DNA from 3 places in the Paenibacillus sp. FSL R7-0331 genome. Region 1 is predicted to be linked to each of the others. Evidence: riboswitches for the same ligand, from Rfam matches in the RefSeq annotation. Region 1 holds a riboswitch; each other region holds the start of a gene.
What was found. Region 1 has a riboswitch for thiamine pyrophosphate ahead of R70331_RS09930 (thiamine phosphate synthase). Riboswitches for the same ligand answer to the same signal wherever they lie in the genome.
Positions count from the first base shown of each region.

Region 2: linked by a shared signal. The riboswitch ahead of R70331_RS13050 (ABC transporter ATP-binding protein) and the one ahead of R70331_RS09930 (thiamine phosphate synthase) in region 1 are both predicted to bind thiamine pyrophosphate.
Region 3: linked by a shared signal. The riboswitch ahead of R70331_RS01720 (ABC transporter substrate-binding protein) and the one ahead of R70331_RS09930 (thiamine phosphate synthase) in region 1 are both predicted to bind thiamine pyrophosphate.

Region 1 is NZ_CP009284.1:2,431,821-2,437,371, reverse strand. It holds gene thiH (2-iminoacetate synthase ThiH) at 1-70, opposite strand, end outside; gene R70331_RS09940 (thiazole synthase) at 110-874, opposite strand; gene thiS (sulfur carrier protein ThiS) at 927-1,130, opposite strand; gene R70331_RS09930 (thiamine phosphate synthase) at 1,127-1,765, opposite strand; TPP riboswitch at 1,882-1,983, opposite strand; gene R70331_RS09925 (SDR family oxidoreductase) at 2,065-2,934, opposite strand; gene R70331_RS09920 (NUDIX hydrolase) at 3,157-3,582, shown strand; gene R70331_RS09915 (S-layer homology domain-containing protein) at 3,661-5,551, opposite strand, start outside.
Region 2 is NZ_CP009284.1:3,139,466-3,145,016, reverse strand. It holds gene R70331_RS13065 (amino acid ABC transporter substrate-binding protein) at 1-3, opposite strand, end outside; gene R70331_RS13060 (DHA2 family efflux MFS transporter permease subunit) at 164-1,678, opposite strand; gene R70331_RS13055 (TetR/AcrR family transcriptional regulator) at 1,874-2,470, shown strand; TPP riboswitch at 2,537-2,639, shown strand; gene R70331_RS13050 (ABC transporter ATP-binding protein) at 2,761-3,519, shown strand; gene R70331_RS13045 (ABC transporter permease) at 3,500-4,276, shown strand; gene R70331_RS13040 (ABC transporter substrate-binding protein) at 4,273-5,337, shown strand.
Region 3 is NZ_CP009284.1:391,429-396,979, reverse strand. It holds gene R70331_RS01730 (pyridoxamine 5'-phosphate oxidase family protein) at 1-185, opposite strand, end outside; gene R70331_RS01725 (hypothetical protein) at 423-1,880, shown strand; TPP riboswitch at 1,952-2,062, shown strand; gene R70331_RS01720 (ABC transporter substrate-binding protein) at 2,192-3,256, shown strand; gene R70331_RS01715 (thiamine-binding protein) at 3,313-3,603, shown strand; gene R70331_RS01710 (ABC transporter permease) at 3,600-4,361, shown strand; gene R70331_RS01705 (ABC transporter ATP-binding protein) at 4,663-5,551, shown strand, end outside.

The DNA of each region.
Region 1 (5,551 bases):
TTGTATACTGCCCCCATAAGCCTGTATTCACCTGATGGCCAAGAGCGTGTACGTTCTCATAAAACCCCATGGTATTCCTCCTTTTCGCCGGTCCCTGTCACTATCACTATCAGCCGAGAAAACCCGTTAATGGCGATGACGCCGATGCGGTCTCCTCTACGGGACCCAGTCCCGCCAGGTAGGCCTTGCGGCCTGCAGCTACGGCATCGCGGAATGCCGAGGCCATGAGCAGCGGGTTACTCGCGGTGGCAATCGCCGTATTCAGCAGCACAGCAGCAGCGCCCAGCTCCATCGCTTCCGCCGCTTCAGACGGCCTGCCGATACCGGCATCTACAATGACAGGAAGATCGACCTCCGTTATCAGAATACGCAGCAGCTCCCGGGTTCTTAGCCCGCGGTTAGTACCTATAGGCGATCCAAGCGGCATAACTGCTGCGGCTCCCGCTTTTTTCATAAGGAGGGCAGCGGATAAATCCGGGCTCATATACGGAAGCACCACAAAGCCCTCAGCAGCCAGAATTTCCGTGGCACGGATCGTTTCCGCATTATCGGGCAGCAGATATTTCTGGTCATTGATGACTTCAATTTTCACCCAGTTGCCCAGACCTGTTGCCTTAGCCAATCTGGCAATCCGGACAGCCTCTTCTGCAGTGCGTGCACCGGAGGTATTGGGAAGCAGAGTCATGCTGCTTGGGATATGGCTGATGATATTATCATTGCTGTCCGGGTCTACACGACGGAGGGCAACCGTTATAACCTGAGAGCCCGAAGCCTCCACTACCTCCGGAATAAGGCTATTGCGGCTGTATTTGCCGGTTCCGATAAACAGTCTGCTCGATAAAGACTGGCCTCCGATGACTAAAGAATCTGACATATGAATTCCCTCCTGCATTTATTAATTACGGTGAACAAGGAGCGGGCCTTAATCAGCCTCCCCCCACAAAATGTACGATCTCAATCCGGTCTCCTTCGCCCAGCAGGATAGTATCGTATTCCTCTTTGGCAACAATTTCACCGTTCAGCTCCACAATAACCATTCTCTTGTTCCAAGCAGGCAGTTTAAGCAAATCAGCTACTGTCCGGCAGCTCTCTTTGTACGTTTCGGCTTTGCCGTTGACTATCAGATTCATGCTTTCTCACCTCCTTCGGGGGCCGCCTCCATCACTGCGTTCCTGTAGGCCCGCGCAGCAGAGAGCGGGTCCGCCGCACCGCATATACCGGACATCACCGCTATTCCTGCCGCACCTGTCTGCAGCACATGCGGCGCATTATGCGGCGTAATTCCTCCCAATGCAATAACCGGAGTCCTGGCGGCAAGCACAGCCTCCTTCAGCTGAGTCAATCCGCGTTCCTTCAGGCCGGGCTTGCTGGTTGAAGGATACACATGTCCAAAAAGGCAATAGTCTGCCCCCTGGCTGGCTGCATCTATACTCTCCGAAGCGGAATGCACCGAGGAACCAAGCCGCAGGGAACAGCCCGCTGCCAGCCGCGCAGCAGCAGCAGGCAGGCTGTTCCCGGCCAGCTGGACACCCGCTGCTCCCACAGCCATTGCTACGTCAAGCCGGTCATTGATGATCAATTTGCAGGCCGGTACACCGGCATTCAGCAGAATTAATGCCAGATGATACAGCTCCTGCGCCGATAGCTTCTTTTCGCGTAAATGAATATAGTCTACCTGCGGATGAACAGCAGCTGCGAGTACAACGAACTCCTCTGCAGCAAGCTTTCCGTCCGAAAGCAGATGAATTTCTGCCAGCCTGTCCACCTCCCTTTTCGTGTCTCGTCTGCACAAAAAGACGCAAAAAAACCGCCTCCAGGCGGGAGGCGGTTAAACAGTATACAGAAAATAACAGCCGGATTTCCGGACCGTTGGCGCTGCAATACAATGCTCATCCACTTCCCTACGCTGGTATAAACCAGATCAGGTTCAAAGGGTCCGAACCAAATGTTCGTCTCAGCCTTGCGGCACCCCTAGTGACAAAATCATATTCTGTTGCTGACTTCGTATATAGTAACACTATTTTGCATGAAAAATCTAGGTTAAACGGCATAAAATTCCGAAGGTCAGCCGTTAATAATCTCTCCGCCGTTTACATGAATAACCTGGCCGCTGACATAGGATGAATCACTGGAAGCCAGATAGACATAGGCTGGTGCCAGCTCCTCCGGCTGTCCCGGACGCTGCATCGGCTGCGTGCCCCCGAACTCGCTGACTTTTTTCGCATCAAAGGTAGATGGGATCAGCGGGGTCCAGATCGGCCCGGGAGCCACAGCATTAACCCGGATGCCTTTGTCCGCCAGATTCATCGACAGGGAGCGGGTGAAGCTGAGAATAGCCCCTTTGGTGGAAGAATAGTCAAGCAGCTGCGGATTACCGCGGTAGGCTGTAATCGAAGTCGTATTAATGATCGTCGAGCCTTTTTTCAGATGCGGCATGGCTGCTTTGGTCAGATAGAACATTGAGAATATATTAGTACGGAATGTCCGCTCCAGCTGTTCAGAGGTAATGTCCTCAATCTTGTCCTGAGGATGCTGCTCGGCAGCATTATTAATCAGAATATCCAGCTTGCCGAGTCCTTCGACCGTCTTGTTGATCAGGTCCTGGCAGAAGGCTTCTACACCGATGTCACCGGCAATCAGGATACATTTACGGCCCTCCTGCTCGACCTGGCGCTTGGTTTCCTCGGCGTCACTGTGCTCATTCAGGTAGGAAATAACGACATCAGCGCCCTCTTTGGCAAAATGCACGGCAACCGCACGTCCGATTCCGCTGTCCCCTCCGGTAATAAGTGCTGCCTTGCCAAGCAGCTTGCCGGCTGCTTTATATTCTGAGGTCTCAAATTCCGGCAGCGGATTCATCTCACTCTCAATTCCGGGCTGCTGGTTCTGCACCTGCGGAGGCAGGGTTTTCTTGGCTTTCTCTTGTTCTGGCATGATCCATTCTCCTTTCGCTTTTGCACTTCTCGAAGTCATTCATCGTTTTAGGATGGCTAAGGATTGCTGGTTTATGCGCTGATCTCAGGCACTTTAGGCTCACGCTATGTTACTTACCACAGTTAAAAGGCGGCCAAACAAAAAAATCAGTCGTTGCCGGCGTAAAGTGCGGATATAATGTATCAGGATGAAGAGGAGCTGGAATGAAGGAGGCAGAACAGTATGACCAGAAATTCACGGAGCATTATCGTTGCCGTCAAAGGAATCATTGTGTTTCAGGGCCGGATTCTGATAGTCCGGAGAGCCGCAGCAGATGTAGTCGGAGCCGGAAGCTGGGAATGTCCGGGAGGAAAAATCGATTTCGGAGAAGGACTGGAAGACGCACTGGAACGGGAGATCGCCGAAGAGACCGGACTCAGCGTTACGGTTGGAGCGGTTGCGTATGCCGCTTCTTTTTTGACTGATCCCGGCAGACAGGTCATTATTATTACTTATCACTGCCAAAGCGAAAATAATATCGTCCTTCTCTCCGAGGAGCATGCTGACTACCAATGGTGTACACGGAGCCAGCTTCAGCAGCTGCTGCCTCCGGGAATCCTCGCTGAATTCGAGCGGAGCGGTGTTTTTGCTATGGAGGAGCTGTTGTAGCGCGGTAAAGTTTATATGGCAAAAAGACCGCGCCTTTGAGGGCAGCGGTCTTTGATGTGCAGATAGAGACTTTCTTTCCTAACCAAGCTTTAATTTGTCTATTGCTGTTTTTAGTGCAATGATTTTGTCCGTGTTTGCTTTGCTGACCAGCTCTTTCTGAGCTTCAGTCAGGTTGGAATATCTCCGGTACACCCAATTAACCGCCGGCTCATCCTCAAGGGTGAGTTTTTCTGCTTCAGGCAGCTGATCGATTTTGAAAGCAACGGTATCAGCAGCCTGCTGGTCAGTAAGGATAGACGGGCCCTGATAATAACCGGTCACATGCATATCTTTATTATAAAAAATAATCATATACTGCTCTTCAAAATCTTGAACGGTATAGAAAGGGGCTTGGTAATCAGCAAAGCTCTCATTGGAATACCCGTATACGATATCAGTTACCCCTTGCAAATAATGTGATTGGGCCGAAAGACTCTTAACATTGAAATCCTTATCCGCATCCACCACATAAGGCAGCTCGGTATTCGCCGAGTATGTGAAGTATTGAATTTCTGGATGCTGTGCTGCAAATTCTTCCCTGATCGCTATTCTGTCGTTAATAAAACCTCTCTCAAGGCTTCGGGTGATTGTGACTCCTTCACTAAAACGCTCAACCGGCTCATTCAGCGTTGAATACACGGCCTTCAGATCTAATTTGATAGCCTTATAGCCTATGGCTTTGTTGTTTACATCATACAGAATTACAGTCATATAGTCCTGCAGATGCTTGGGAGCAATCGGGAACGAATAATTGGATAAATCAGGTAACCTCTGTATATAAAGATTAGCCGGATCAGGTGCTGTCTCAGCAGTTGCCGTAAAATAGTATCCCGCATAATGCGCTGCCGCCTGCTCAGCTCCGGATATTCCGGTAAAGCTTATGACCGCAGTTGCCGCATTAGTATATACATCTTTACTGCCCTGAGCCAAGGTAATTCCTTCGATGACCGGCAAAGCCGTTGGAGCAGGTGTTTCAATAGTACCACCATCTCCGCCTCCGTTACTGCCGCCTCCTGTAGAACCGCCGCCCGCGCCTCCTCCGCCAGCGACAATAACCGGTGTTCCCGTACCTGTTACTATTGATTCTTTCTGACTTCCATCTACTGTCAAAGGCTTCCGGGCGAAAGAAGAGCCTTGACCGCCATCGTTTACAGTTGCCGCCTGAATCTCGCCGCTTCCTATAAAGCTTGCTGCCGAATCAAGTACAGCACGGGCTATAACTGTTCCTGCTTCCAGCTCCGCTTGAAGAGACGAGGCCCCTTTTGCCACACTCAGAAGGCTCAAAGTGCCCTTCTGCAACTTCAACACTGCTGCTGCAGCTTCAACCTTAACATGATTAAAGGCTCCATTCAGTATTACAACTGTTCCTGAGGGCAGATCAGAAGAGACAGCAATATCAGTAAAACCCTTGCCGGAACCTTCGCTTTCTTCCAGCATAACACCGGAACTCACCTGCACCTGTCCGGCTTCGGTTGTGCCTACGGCAATTATCTGAACCTCACCGCTCTTTTTCTGGACAATCATCTGATTGAGTCTAGAATTACTCAGATATACCTTATCAGAACCGCTGCCTTCGATGATAAACCGTCCTTCAACTGTGACATTATCCAGAGTAAGCCCGCCTGCACCGGTTACCTCCTTCAGAAGCAGATCACCATGGATCGTCATGTTCTTCAGCGTTACTCCTGATGCGGTAACAGTAAGATTTTTAAAAGCCATGAGACTAGAGGAATTGGAGCTTCCAAACGCCCCCGGGCTTGCGACAACCCCATCAGCCACCCCTCCAGTAAGGGTGTTGAACGATTCCATTAATGCCACTGACTCCGCTCTTGTCATCGGGCGGTCAGGCTTGAAGCTGCCGTCAGGATACCCCTTCATCGCTCCGGCATTTACTACTGCTGCTACCTTTGGCTGGCTCCAGGCGGCGATG
Region 2 (5,551 bases), 710 kb from region 1:
CATTGGATACTCCTCCTTATCCTCTGTTTAGCTGTTACAGATTAGATTTATCATGCCCAATGGAGGCTATTCCTTTCCCTTTCATTCAGCATCAGCACAAAAAATCCCCGTGCACCTGTAGTGGTGCCGCCGGGGATATAAACATAGGGAGCTTTGATTCAAACTAGCCGTGCATCATTTCCGCCTGCGGTCTGGAACCGTCTTCTCCGCCTTTGCGGCCCCGCCGCAGCAGCAGCCCGAGGACAGCACCGCCCAGCGCGACAAAAATCATAATACGGAAGGTATCAGCGAAGCCCTGGGCCATCACAGTCTGTGTAGCCTGCTTCAGCACGTCGGGTGAAACGGAAGCGGGATCAATTCCAGATGCTAACGCCTCCGCCTGCATTTCTGCACCGCGCGCCGCTGCTCTGGAGGTAAGAATGGTAACCAGCGCAGATACTGCAAGCGAATTAATAACCTGCTGCATGGAGTTGGTCAGCGATGTTACCCTGTTGACCAGCTGTATCGGTGCTTTATTGAGCAGATGGGTGTTCATCGGCATCATCATCAGGCCCATCCCGGCCCCGCACATAATGAGCGGCACGATCAGGTCGCGGCTCTGTGTAGTCAGATCCACATGGGAATACTGATACAATGCGCCGGAGACAAGGCTAAGTCCGCAGACCACCAGCCAGCGCACACCGATTCTGTCAAAAAGAATCCCGGCGAGCGGCATCATCAGCCCGGAGGCAATGGCCTGCGGCAGCAGGGTCAGCCCGGTATCAAAGGCTCCGAACCCGCGGGCCTGCTGCAGAAACTGCGGAAGCAGAAATAACGCGCCGTACAGCCCGAACTGGGCAATCCACTGGACGAGAATCCCTGTACTGAAATCTACCGAACGCAGGATGCGCAGCTCCAGCAGCGGGGTTCTTGAACGCAGCTCAGCAATAACAAAAGCAATCAGGGCAGTCAGCCCCAGCGCCAAGCCAACCAGTGTCTTGCCAGACGTCCAGCTCTCTGCCCCCTGGCTTACCCCATAGGTAAGGGAAGCAAAGGCAAGAGGACCCAGAACCATGCCCAGCTTGTCCATTCCTGGAACCTGGCTGCGCCTTGCGTTCGGCAGCTTCCGCAGGCCGATCAGCAGACAGAGGATACCGATCGGAATGTTGATCAGAAAAATCCATCTCCAGGAATGGTACTGAACCAGCCAGCCTGACATGACCGGTCCGATTGCCGGAGCAAACAGCACCGGTATGCCCATGATACCCATTACGATACCAACCTTGCTCTTCGGTGCAAGCCTGTACACATAAGCCATGCCTACCGGCAGGACACATCCGCCGCCGATTCCCTGCAGCACCCGGAAGGCAATCAGCCACTCGGCACTGTTAGGCGTTGCGCACAGAATGGACCCTATAGTGAACACGACAACCGCAGTCAGGAAGACCGTCTTGGCCCCAAACCGGTCTGACAGCCAGCCGGACAACGGAATAACCGAGGCCTGTGCCAGCATATAGCCGGTTACAATCCACTGCAATGTCGTTAAATCGGTATGAAAATCCTCCACCAGAGTGGACAGCGCCACATTCATTGCCGTGCTGTCGAGCACGACCATAAATACACCCAGAATGATTGCCAGTAGCGGCACCAGTATGGCCGACAGACGAAAATCAGCCTCTTCCTTCATTACACCCTCCATAATTCTTATCCCCCTGTACCTGTACGGGGTGCAGGCTTCATTGACCGCAGTCCCGTTCTCTGGATATAATATCTATGATGCGGACAGTTGTCCGTAAGTTCATTAACAGTCTACGGACAATTGTCCGCTGTGTCAAATATATCTTATTCCGCTGCGTTCTAACCTCTTTTTAAAGAAAGGAAGGCTTATATCATTATGAATGCTAACGCTGCAGATCCATATAAAGAGCGTATTCTTGAGGCTGCCCGCGAGCTGTTTACAGCAAACGGACTGGAGGCGGTCAGTATGCACGCCATCGCCAAACGGGCCGGCATCGGCCAGGGCTCGCTGTACCGCAGATTCAAAGACAAGGGTGAAATCTGTTCCATGCTGCTTAGGGACAGCACAGAGACATTTTTGTCCGGCCTGGAGCATGAGCTTAAGCTCCCCGGAACTGAAAATAGTGCACTCGATCACCTGCACAGCAGTATAAGCCGGATTGTCAGCTTTATCGAACAGTTTGCCGAGCTCCTGCTGTTCATTAAGTCAGAGTTCACCGGCAAAAAGCAGCTTACCCAGTTTGAGCATCCTTTTTTCCGCAGGCTGAACGGATTTCTGGCCGAGCTGTTAAAGCGCGCCGCCTCTGCCGGTGAGATCAGTGCGGTTGATCCTCAGTTCACGGCCACAGCGCTGATTGCTGTGCTCAGCCCGGATCTTTATCTGTATCAGCAGAAGCAGCACAGCTCTTCGAAGGAGCAGATTACTGAAGGGATTCTGGCTTTGTTCGTGGCCGGAATCCGGAAGAATCTATAACCCTCCCTTTACAAACCTCCAAGTTATGGTATATTAATTAGCAATTACGAATTGCATATCGACCTGTTATTTCACTAGGGGAGTCGGCCGACTGAGACGGAGCTTAAGCTCCGGACCCTTGGAACCTGATCTGGATTATACCAGCGGAGGGAAGTGGAGCAGAAATGAACAGAACGGCTGCTATCAGGCCGGCTCAACTGTATCTTTCAGACCCCATTATTTCCTCCGGAAATAGTGGGGTCTTTTTGCGTGTAATGTCTTTTGTATGACTAGGAGGTCTGCCTGCTCTCATGTTATCTGTTTCTAATTTATCTTACTCCTATACAGCTGATCAGCCGCCGGTATTCGCAGAGCTGTCAATGAAAATCCGGCGCGGAGAATTCATTTCGGTTGCTGGTGCCAGCGGCTGCGGCAAAAGTACTCTCTTTAAAATTATTGCCGGACTGCTTGAGCCTTCCGGCGGAGCCGTCAGCTTGGCCGGCGAGCCCTCCCTCAAAGCTGCTTCACGGCTTGGCAGGGTTGGTTATATGCCCCAGCAGGATCTGCTGCTGCCATGGAGGACGGTCCAAGGCAACTGCCTGCTGCCCTGGGAGCTTAAGCAATCCGGTACCAAAGCAGACGCCGTGCAGCAGATTCGCAGCCTGCTGCACAGCCTCGGCCTGTCCGGTACGGAGGCTGCCTATCCCCATGAGCTGTCCGGCGGCATGCGCCAGCGGGCTGCACTGGCCCGGACCCTGTCCTCCGGCTCTGAACTGCTTTTGCTGGATGAGCCCTTTGGTGCCCTGGATGCATTGACCAAGCGCGGGCTGCAGCAATGGCTGCTGGAGCTGTGGTCCGGACTTGAGCGGACCGTATTGTTCATCACCCATGACCTGGAGGAAGCGCTGCTGCTTAGTGACCGGATCTATCTGATGCACAGCGGCGGCGGGCTGGAGGAAATGGCAGTCCGGCTGCCGCGGCCAAGAAGCGGGCAGATGATCTATCAGCCGCAGTTCATTGCCCTGCGGATGGAGCTGGAGCGGAGGCTGCATGGGAACTGTGCATATTAAGCGGCTGCTTACCGCCTACACCCCTTCAGTCCTGCTGGTACTGGTCCTGTTGGCCGGCTGGGAGGCAGGCGTTCGTTACGGCCGCGTGCCTGCCTTTATCCTTCCTGCACCATCCTCTGTATGGAATGCAGTGATAGCGCAGCGTGAGCTGCTGTTCGGCCTCCATCTGCCGGCAACGCTGGAGGAAATCCTGCTCGGCTTCGCCCTATCTATAAGCTGCGGTACGCTGCTGGGGATCGGCATGCATCTGCTTCCAGCCCTGGCCAAGGCTGTCTATCCCCTGCTGATTGTCAGCCAGACCATTCCCCTGATTGCCCTATCCCCGGTTTTTATAATGTGGTTCGGCTATACGCTCGGGGGCAAAGTAGCCGTTGTTTTTCTCACAGCCTTTTTTCCGGTCGTTGTAGGTACTTATGACGGTCTGTTTAAGAGCGGCGGGCAATACAGGGAGCTGCTTCTGACACTTGGAGCCAGCCGCTGGCAGCTGCTTCTCAAGACGCAAATTCCGCTGGCGCTCCCCGCTTATTTCTCTGGACTGAAACTGTCTGTCGTCTACTGTGTTATTGGCGCAACAATCGGCGAATGGCTTGGAGGCAGCCGGGGACTGGGCTATTACAGCCGCCGCATGGCCGGCAATCTGCACAGTGCAGAGCTGTTCGCCGCTGTGGGCCTGCTGTCTGTCCTGGGGATTCTGCTGTTTCTCTGTGTCTGTGCTGCTGAAATCATTATTCTGAAGAAAAGAGGACTACGAAGATGAACACAATACGCAATTATTCCAGATTATCACCAAAACACCAGCGTAATACCTATCTGCTCATGCTGCTTATCAGCCTGCTTGCTGTTGCCAGCGGCTGCAGCGGGGCAGCTGATAGTAGTACAGGTGAAGCAAAAACGGCAGCTTCCGGCATTGACAACGACCAGCCGCACAAGCTGACAGTCATGCTTGACTGGTATCCTAACGCGGTGCACTCTTTTCTGTATGCCGCACAGGAGAAGGGGTATTTCGCGGATGAAGGGCTGGAGGTTGAGCTGCAGATGCCTGCTGACAGCAATGATGCCCTGAAGCTTGCTGCCGCAGGCAAGGCAGATCTGGCGCTCAGCTATCAGCCCCAGGTCCTGATGGCCCGGTCAGCGCAGATTCCGGTCGTTTCGATTGCTGCACTCGTCCAGCATCCGCTTAATCATCTGCTTGTCCCGGCAGACAGCGGGATTCTGAGTCCAAAGGATCTGACCGGTAAAACCGCCGGCTATTCCTCTATCCCGCTCTATGAAGCGATGCTCAAGACTATGGTGGAGCATGACGGCGGCGATCCGCAGTCCCTGACTTTGATAGATGTCGGGTTTGACCTGATTCCGGCCATATCAACCGGCCGGGTCGATGCCATTATCGGCGGGTTCATTAATCATGAGCAGCTGATTCTGGCCAAGGAGCAGCATCCTGTTACTTCCATTGATCCCACAGCGTTCGGTGTACCCGACTACTATGAGCTGGTGCTGGTAACCGGGGAGCAGAGCCTAGAGAACTCCAAAGAGTATTACATTAGATTCATGAACGCCGCCCGTAAAGGACAGCAGTTCGTGCAGGAGCACCCTGAGGAGGCTCTGCAGATTCTGCTGGACCATGAGGACAGCACCGCCCCGCTCGACCCGCAGATCGAGGAGCAGAGCCTTGATATTCTGCTGCCGCTGATGGATGCCGGAGACCAGCCCTTCGGGCACCAGACTCCGGAATCGTGGAGCCGGGTGGCGGACTGGCTGTCCGGGAACGGGCTGCTGTCAGGTGAAACGAACAGTGATGAGGCTTTTGTGAATTTGTAATCTGTAAGGCAAGCTGCGGTTGTGATGGAGTCAGCTCCAATTATGGCGGAGTCTAAACGGGGGTATCCATTATGCGGGAGAAGAACTGTGGCGGTAATCATACCAGTGCCCGGAACGGTGGCCGCCCTTCCATAGAATATCGGGCATAGCTGCGCTATTCGCCCAATTAATCTAATCTCCACTCACGCCCCCTGCTGTTTAACTTTTAGCTGCA
Region 3 (5,551 bases), 2.0 Mb from region 1:
TTATCCTTTAGCTCCTCCACCTTATGTGTTGTGCGATTGGTAGCCAGATAAATATTCAGTCCGTCATGAAATACCGCCATATAACGCACCTTAGGTTTGTTGCCGGCCTCGATCGTGCCGAAGGACCCGAACTTGTTGTCATCCAGCGCCTTGATGATAGTCTGCTCCAGCTCATTGTTATTCATGGACGAAATAGCTCCTTTCAGAAATCACGCAGATATACATTTATATATCCGCATTCACAGTTTGGATTTATCATACAATTAATCGTGCTTATTATAGTGTACCCCCTTCAATGACATTGAATCCGGGACAAAGCGATGAACGGACACCGCTGTACCGGTTCCGCTTAGCGTGGCTGTCTGCAAGTTAGGGTAATACTACACATGGCGATATTCTGATAAATAAGGTGGAACCTGCTTATGAATAGGCTTGAGGCTGAAGCTTCCGAACCGATGTTACATACTGTACTGCTGCAGTTTATTTTTCCTTTCTCCATTAAAAACGGTGAGGATGACAAGCTGATCCGGCAGCTTAAGCAGGACGGCTTCACACGCTTTTTTCTGGACAACAAGGAGCTTGAGGATGCTTATTACGGAGAAGGATACTGCGTGTCACATGAAAAAATGGAGCGCAGCTACCTCCCCTTCGCAGCCCATGTGCTGTTTCCGCGGGAAAAGGATAAGGACTCCTTCCGGCGCTTCTCCAAGGCACACGACCTCCCCTGCAGTCTGGAAATGCCCGGCCGCTCCATCGCCTTCCGGGTGCTGTCGACCGATATGTTCCTCTGCCCGTTTCAGCTGGGCTTTGTGACCATAAGGGTCCGCATTGAGGAGGATACGCTGCCTTTCAGTGTGGCCCTGGAATTCGCAGACCGGTTCCGCACGCTGGAGGACGCCAACCTGCAGGATAAGGGGACCTCCGTTCATTACGGTGACAGCTCCTATGATGAGGTCGAGGATTTTGTATTTGATTACCTGGTGCCTACCCTGAAGCCGTTTTTGGACCAGTCAGAGCTGGACGGCGCTTATTTCGAAACCCTGCCCTTCTTTGTTGATGAGCGGATGATGGTACAGGGATTTTACGGTTTGGAGCGCGGGGAGGAGGAAGAAATCGGAATGGAGCTGAAATTCCGCGCCTCCCAGCTGGATGGTCTGGACGAAAACGGCCAGCCTTATATGAGTGCCAGCAATCCGGACTATATAGCAGACTATTGCAGGGAGCATTCCTATAACCGCTGGGGTCCGGATACCTGTTACATGACCAATGAGCAGACCTTTTGCTGTCTGAGCAAGGCTAAGCCGGAGATTGCCGTCCAGCTGGCTAACCAGATGTACGGGGAGTATTACTACGGGCTGCTGCTGAGCCTTTTTCACAAAATCGTGCTGCTGAAGCTGTCCAATCTGCATTCCCGCCTGCGCATTGACCGCGACTATGATGAAATTGAGAATCTGATCTTTCTGATCAATAAGTTTTCGGCCAAATTCTATTTTATCGAGCTGATTTCGCAGTCGCAGGGCCGGGAGATTTTTTTCCAGCTGCGGAAGGTCTACGGCAATGACGCCTTATTCGGTGAAGTGAAGATGACCCTGGACGACCTGTTCCAGTATCAGGATAAATTCCAGGCTAAACGCCGGGATACGCTGCTCATGATCCTTACTATATTTACGGTGGTCAGCGGGATTTACGGGATGAACCAGGTCATTGAGGACTTGAAGGCTCCGATTGACTGGAGCAAGCTGCTGGAATACTCGCCTTTTGAATATCTCGCGCTGTTCGTCACGTTCACAGGAATTTCAGTCAGCATTTTCATGACACTGAAAGAGCTGCGGAGCAGCATCCGCAGCCGCCGCAGGAAGCGGTATTACTCCAAGGAATAGGGAGATTGCTACTGGACAACCCCAGGCGGTGCGTCTATAATACAGCGTAGAATAAGCAATACCCGATAACTTCATAGAACCAGGGGTGCTGGAATTGGCCGGCTGAGATTGTATCCCATAAGATACTGACCCTTATACCTGATCTGGATAATGCCAGCGTAGGAATCTTTAATTGCTTCCCGGCCCCCTGAGGCCGGAGCCTGCAGCCTTGCGCAACTGACTGGCGTCCCGATGAATCGGGGCGCTTTTTTTGCATATCAGATTTAGAAAAGAGAAGACTAGGGATTGCTGGAAGGAGTGAATAAAGGGAAATGGGAGTCAAAAAAAGCTTAATGCTCAGCCTGACCTGCATGCTGGCTCTGGCCATTGCCGGATGCGGCAGCAACGGGGCAAACGGAGATAACGGGGGGAAAACAGCCGGGGGAAACGCTTCTCCGGAAGCTTCTGCCGGAACAGCTGCGGATGTACCGGCTGAGCTTACCAAGATTAAGGTCGCACTGGATTGGACGCCGAACACGAATCATACCGGGCTGTATGCGGCCAAGGAGCTGGGGTATTACGAGGAAGAAGGCCTTGATGTAGAGATTGTCCAGCCGGGCGCAGCCGGAGCCGATACGATGGTGCTTTCGGGCGAGGCGGCCTTCGGGATCAGCGCCCAGGAAGCACTGACGCTGGCCCGCCTGCAGAACGTGCCGCTAGTATCCGTTGCCGCCATCATTCAGCATAATACTTCCGGATTCGCTGCACCGAAGGACCGTAACATAACATCTCCTAAAGATTTTGAAGGCAAAACCTACGGCGGCTGGGGCTCGCCGGCTGAGGAAGCAGCCATGAAAGCCATCATGGACCCTGAGGGCGGGGACGTGAAGAAGGTCAAGCTGGTGAATATCGGCGAAGCTGATTATTTCACGGCTGTGAAGCGCGACATTGATTTCGCCTGGATCTTCTACGCCTGGACCGGGATTGAGGCCGAGCTGCGCGGCGAGCCGCTCGATATGCTCTATCTCAAGGATTACGCGCCGCAGCTTGATTACTACACGCCGATCCTGACGACCAGCGAGAAGGAAATTGCCGAGCGCCCTGAGCTGGTGAAGGCCTTCCTCAAAGCGACGTCGAAAGGGTACCAGTACGCGATTGACCAGCCGGAGGCGGCAGCCGATATTCTGATCAAGGCCGTGCCGGATCTTGATCCGGAGCTTGTCCAGGCCAGCCAGAAATGGCTCAGTCCCAAGTACAAGGATGACGCTGCCCGCTGGGGTGAGCAGAAGGCTGAAATCTGGCAGAATTACGCCGACTGGATGTATGGCCTGAAGCTGCTGGACCAGCAGCTTGATGTAGAGGCTACGTTCACTAATGCGTTTTTGCCGGCGGAGTAAGTTCATATTGAGAGCTGGCTGATATCCAATACATTATATTGAGAGGATTGATTATTGTGGCAAACACACTGCTTAGCATTCAGGTTATCCCTAAAACACCGAACGGCGAGGACTCCATCCCTTATGTAGATACAGCAATCGAAGTCATTCAGAAATCCGGCGTGAAGCATCAGGTAAATCCGCTGGAAACAACGATGGAGGGTGAAATTACCGAGCTGCTCGAGGTGGTCCGTCAGATGCACGAAGCGCTCGTAGCTGCAGGCAGCCCAAGCATCATCTCCCAGATTAAAATCGCCCATAACCCGAATGGCATCAGCATGGACAAGCTGACGGAGAAATACCGGTGAGATCAGCCTTCAGGCAAATATGGCCGCCCTTAGTGGCGGTCATATTGTTTCTGGGGATCTGGCAGGCTGCGGTATCGTTATTTACCATCGATCCGTTTTTTCTGCCGGGTCCGGGCGCGGTCGCCCGTGCTTCCGCAGATAATGCCGCCAGTCTCTGGTCGCACACGGCCGCGACGCTGCGCCTGACCCTGATCGGCTTTCCGATCGGCGCAGGGGTCGGACTGATCGTAGCGCTGCTGCTGCATCTGGTGCCCTGGCTGAAACGGGCCATCTATCCGCTGCTGATCCTCAGCCAGAATGTGCCCTCCATTGCGCTCGCACCGCTGCTTGTTATCTGGTTCGGCTTTGACCTGCTGCCGAAGATTATGCTGATCATACTCGTCTGCTTCTTCCCTGTCGCCGTTGCTGCCATGGGCGGCCTTGCGCAGAGTGACCGGACGATGATGAATTATATGAAGATGGCCGGTGCAAGCAAGTGGCAGATCTTCACCAAGCTGGAGCTGCCCGGCTCCCTGCCCGCCCTGTTCTCCGGCCTGAAAATCTCCGCCACCTATGCCGTAATGGGCGTAATTGTCGCGGAATGGATCGGCGCGGACAAAGGACTGGGCTACTACATGCTGCTCCAAAAGTCAGCCTACCGTACAGCTAATCTCTTTGTCGCTATCACTATTATCGTATTACTGAGTCTGGTGCTGTTCGCAATCATCGCTATAATCGAGCGGTGGCTGGTGCGCTGGAAGCCGCGGGAATCGGAATGAGGACAGTTGCGGCTGGTCTTCGGCAGAATTAGGTGGATTTTCGCCTGTTAATTTGCTTCGGTCAGGGCCTGGGGCGGGTTTAGTTGGATTTTTGCCGGCTAATTATACCCTTTCGGCCTAACAGCAGCATTTCGGGCGAGATCAAGCTGCCTTTTTCCACCTAATTGCCGATGTTAGACGAATATTGTACGATTAGGTGGACTTTTTCCCACTAGCTATTAAGTTAATCCTTGGTTATCCATAAATATAGGCTACACCGCCGCTGTATGCGGACTCCACCCCAGGAAGGAGGGATTTCTACATGCCTCACTCATCACATAAAGGAGCATCTCCCGGGAAACCGCTCCCCCGGGGCACGGGGGCGACGGATGCTGCCGGCCCGACAGTACGGGAAACCGCTGCCTCCTCGGCGCCAGCTACTGTAAACGCCACGAGCTCTTTAGCACCGGCAACCACTACCTCGTCGGCGCTAGCAACTGAAATCGCCACGAGCTCTTTAGCACCGGCAACCGCCGCCTCCTCGGCACCGGCATTAAATACCGCCGGTACAGCACCCGGCGCAGCTGCACAGGGCCTGCCGCCGGCGCTCGAGGTCCGCGGCGTCTCCAAAACGTTCAGACGCGGCCGCAAGGAGACCCGCGTACTGAACGAAGTGTCCCTGACGGTCGAGCCGCAGGAGTTCGTCTCGATCCTCGGCCCGTCCGGCTGCGGCAAAAGCACCCTGTTCCATATCATCGGCGGCCTTGAGACGCCGGATACCGGAACAGTCCGCATGAACGGCAGCGCCGTGACCGGGCAGCGCGGCGAGATTAGCTATATGCCGCAGCAGCCTGCGCTGTTCCCATGGCGCAGCACCCTGGACAACGTCCTGCTCGCCGGCGAGCTGAAGGGCGAGCCGCAGGCCGCCGCACGGGAGAACGCCCGCCGCTGGCTGGACAAGGTCGGGCTGGGCGGCTTCGAGCGTGCTTATCCGCACATGCTGTCCGGCGGCATGCAGCAGCGGGCCGCCTTCCTGCGCGCCCTGCTGGCGCCGCAGGAGCTGATGCTGCTGGATGAGCCGTTCAGCGCGCTGGATGCGCTGACGCGCAGTGACATGCAGCGCTGGCTGCTGGAGCTGTGGGAGGAGAACCGCCGCTCCGTGCTGTTCATCACCCACAACATTGAGGAGGCGCTGCTGCTGTCGAGCCGGA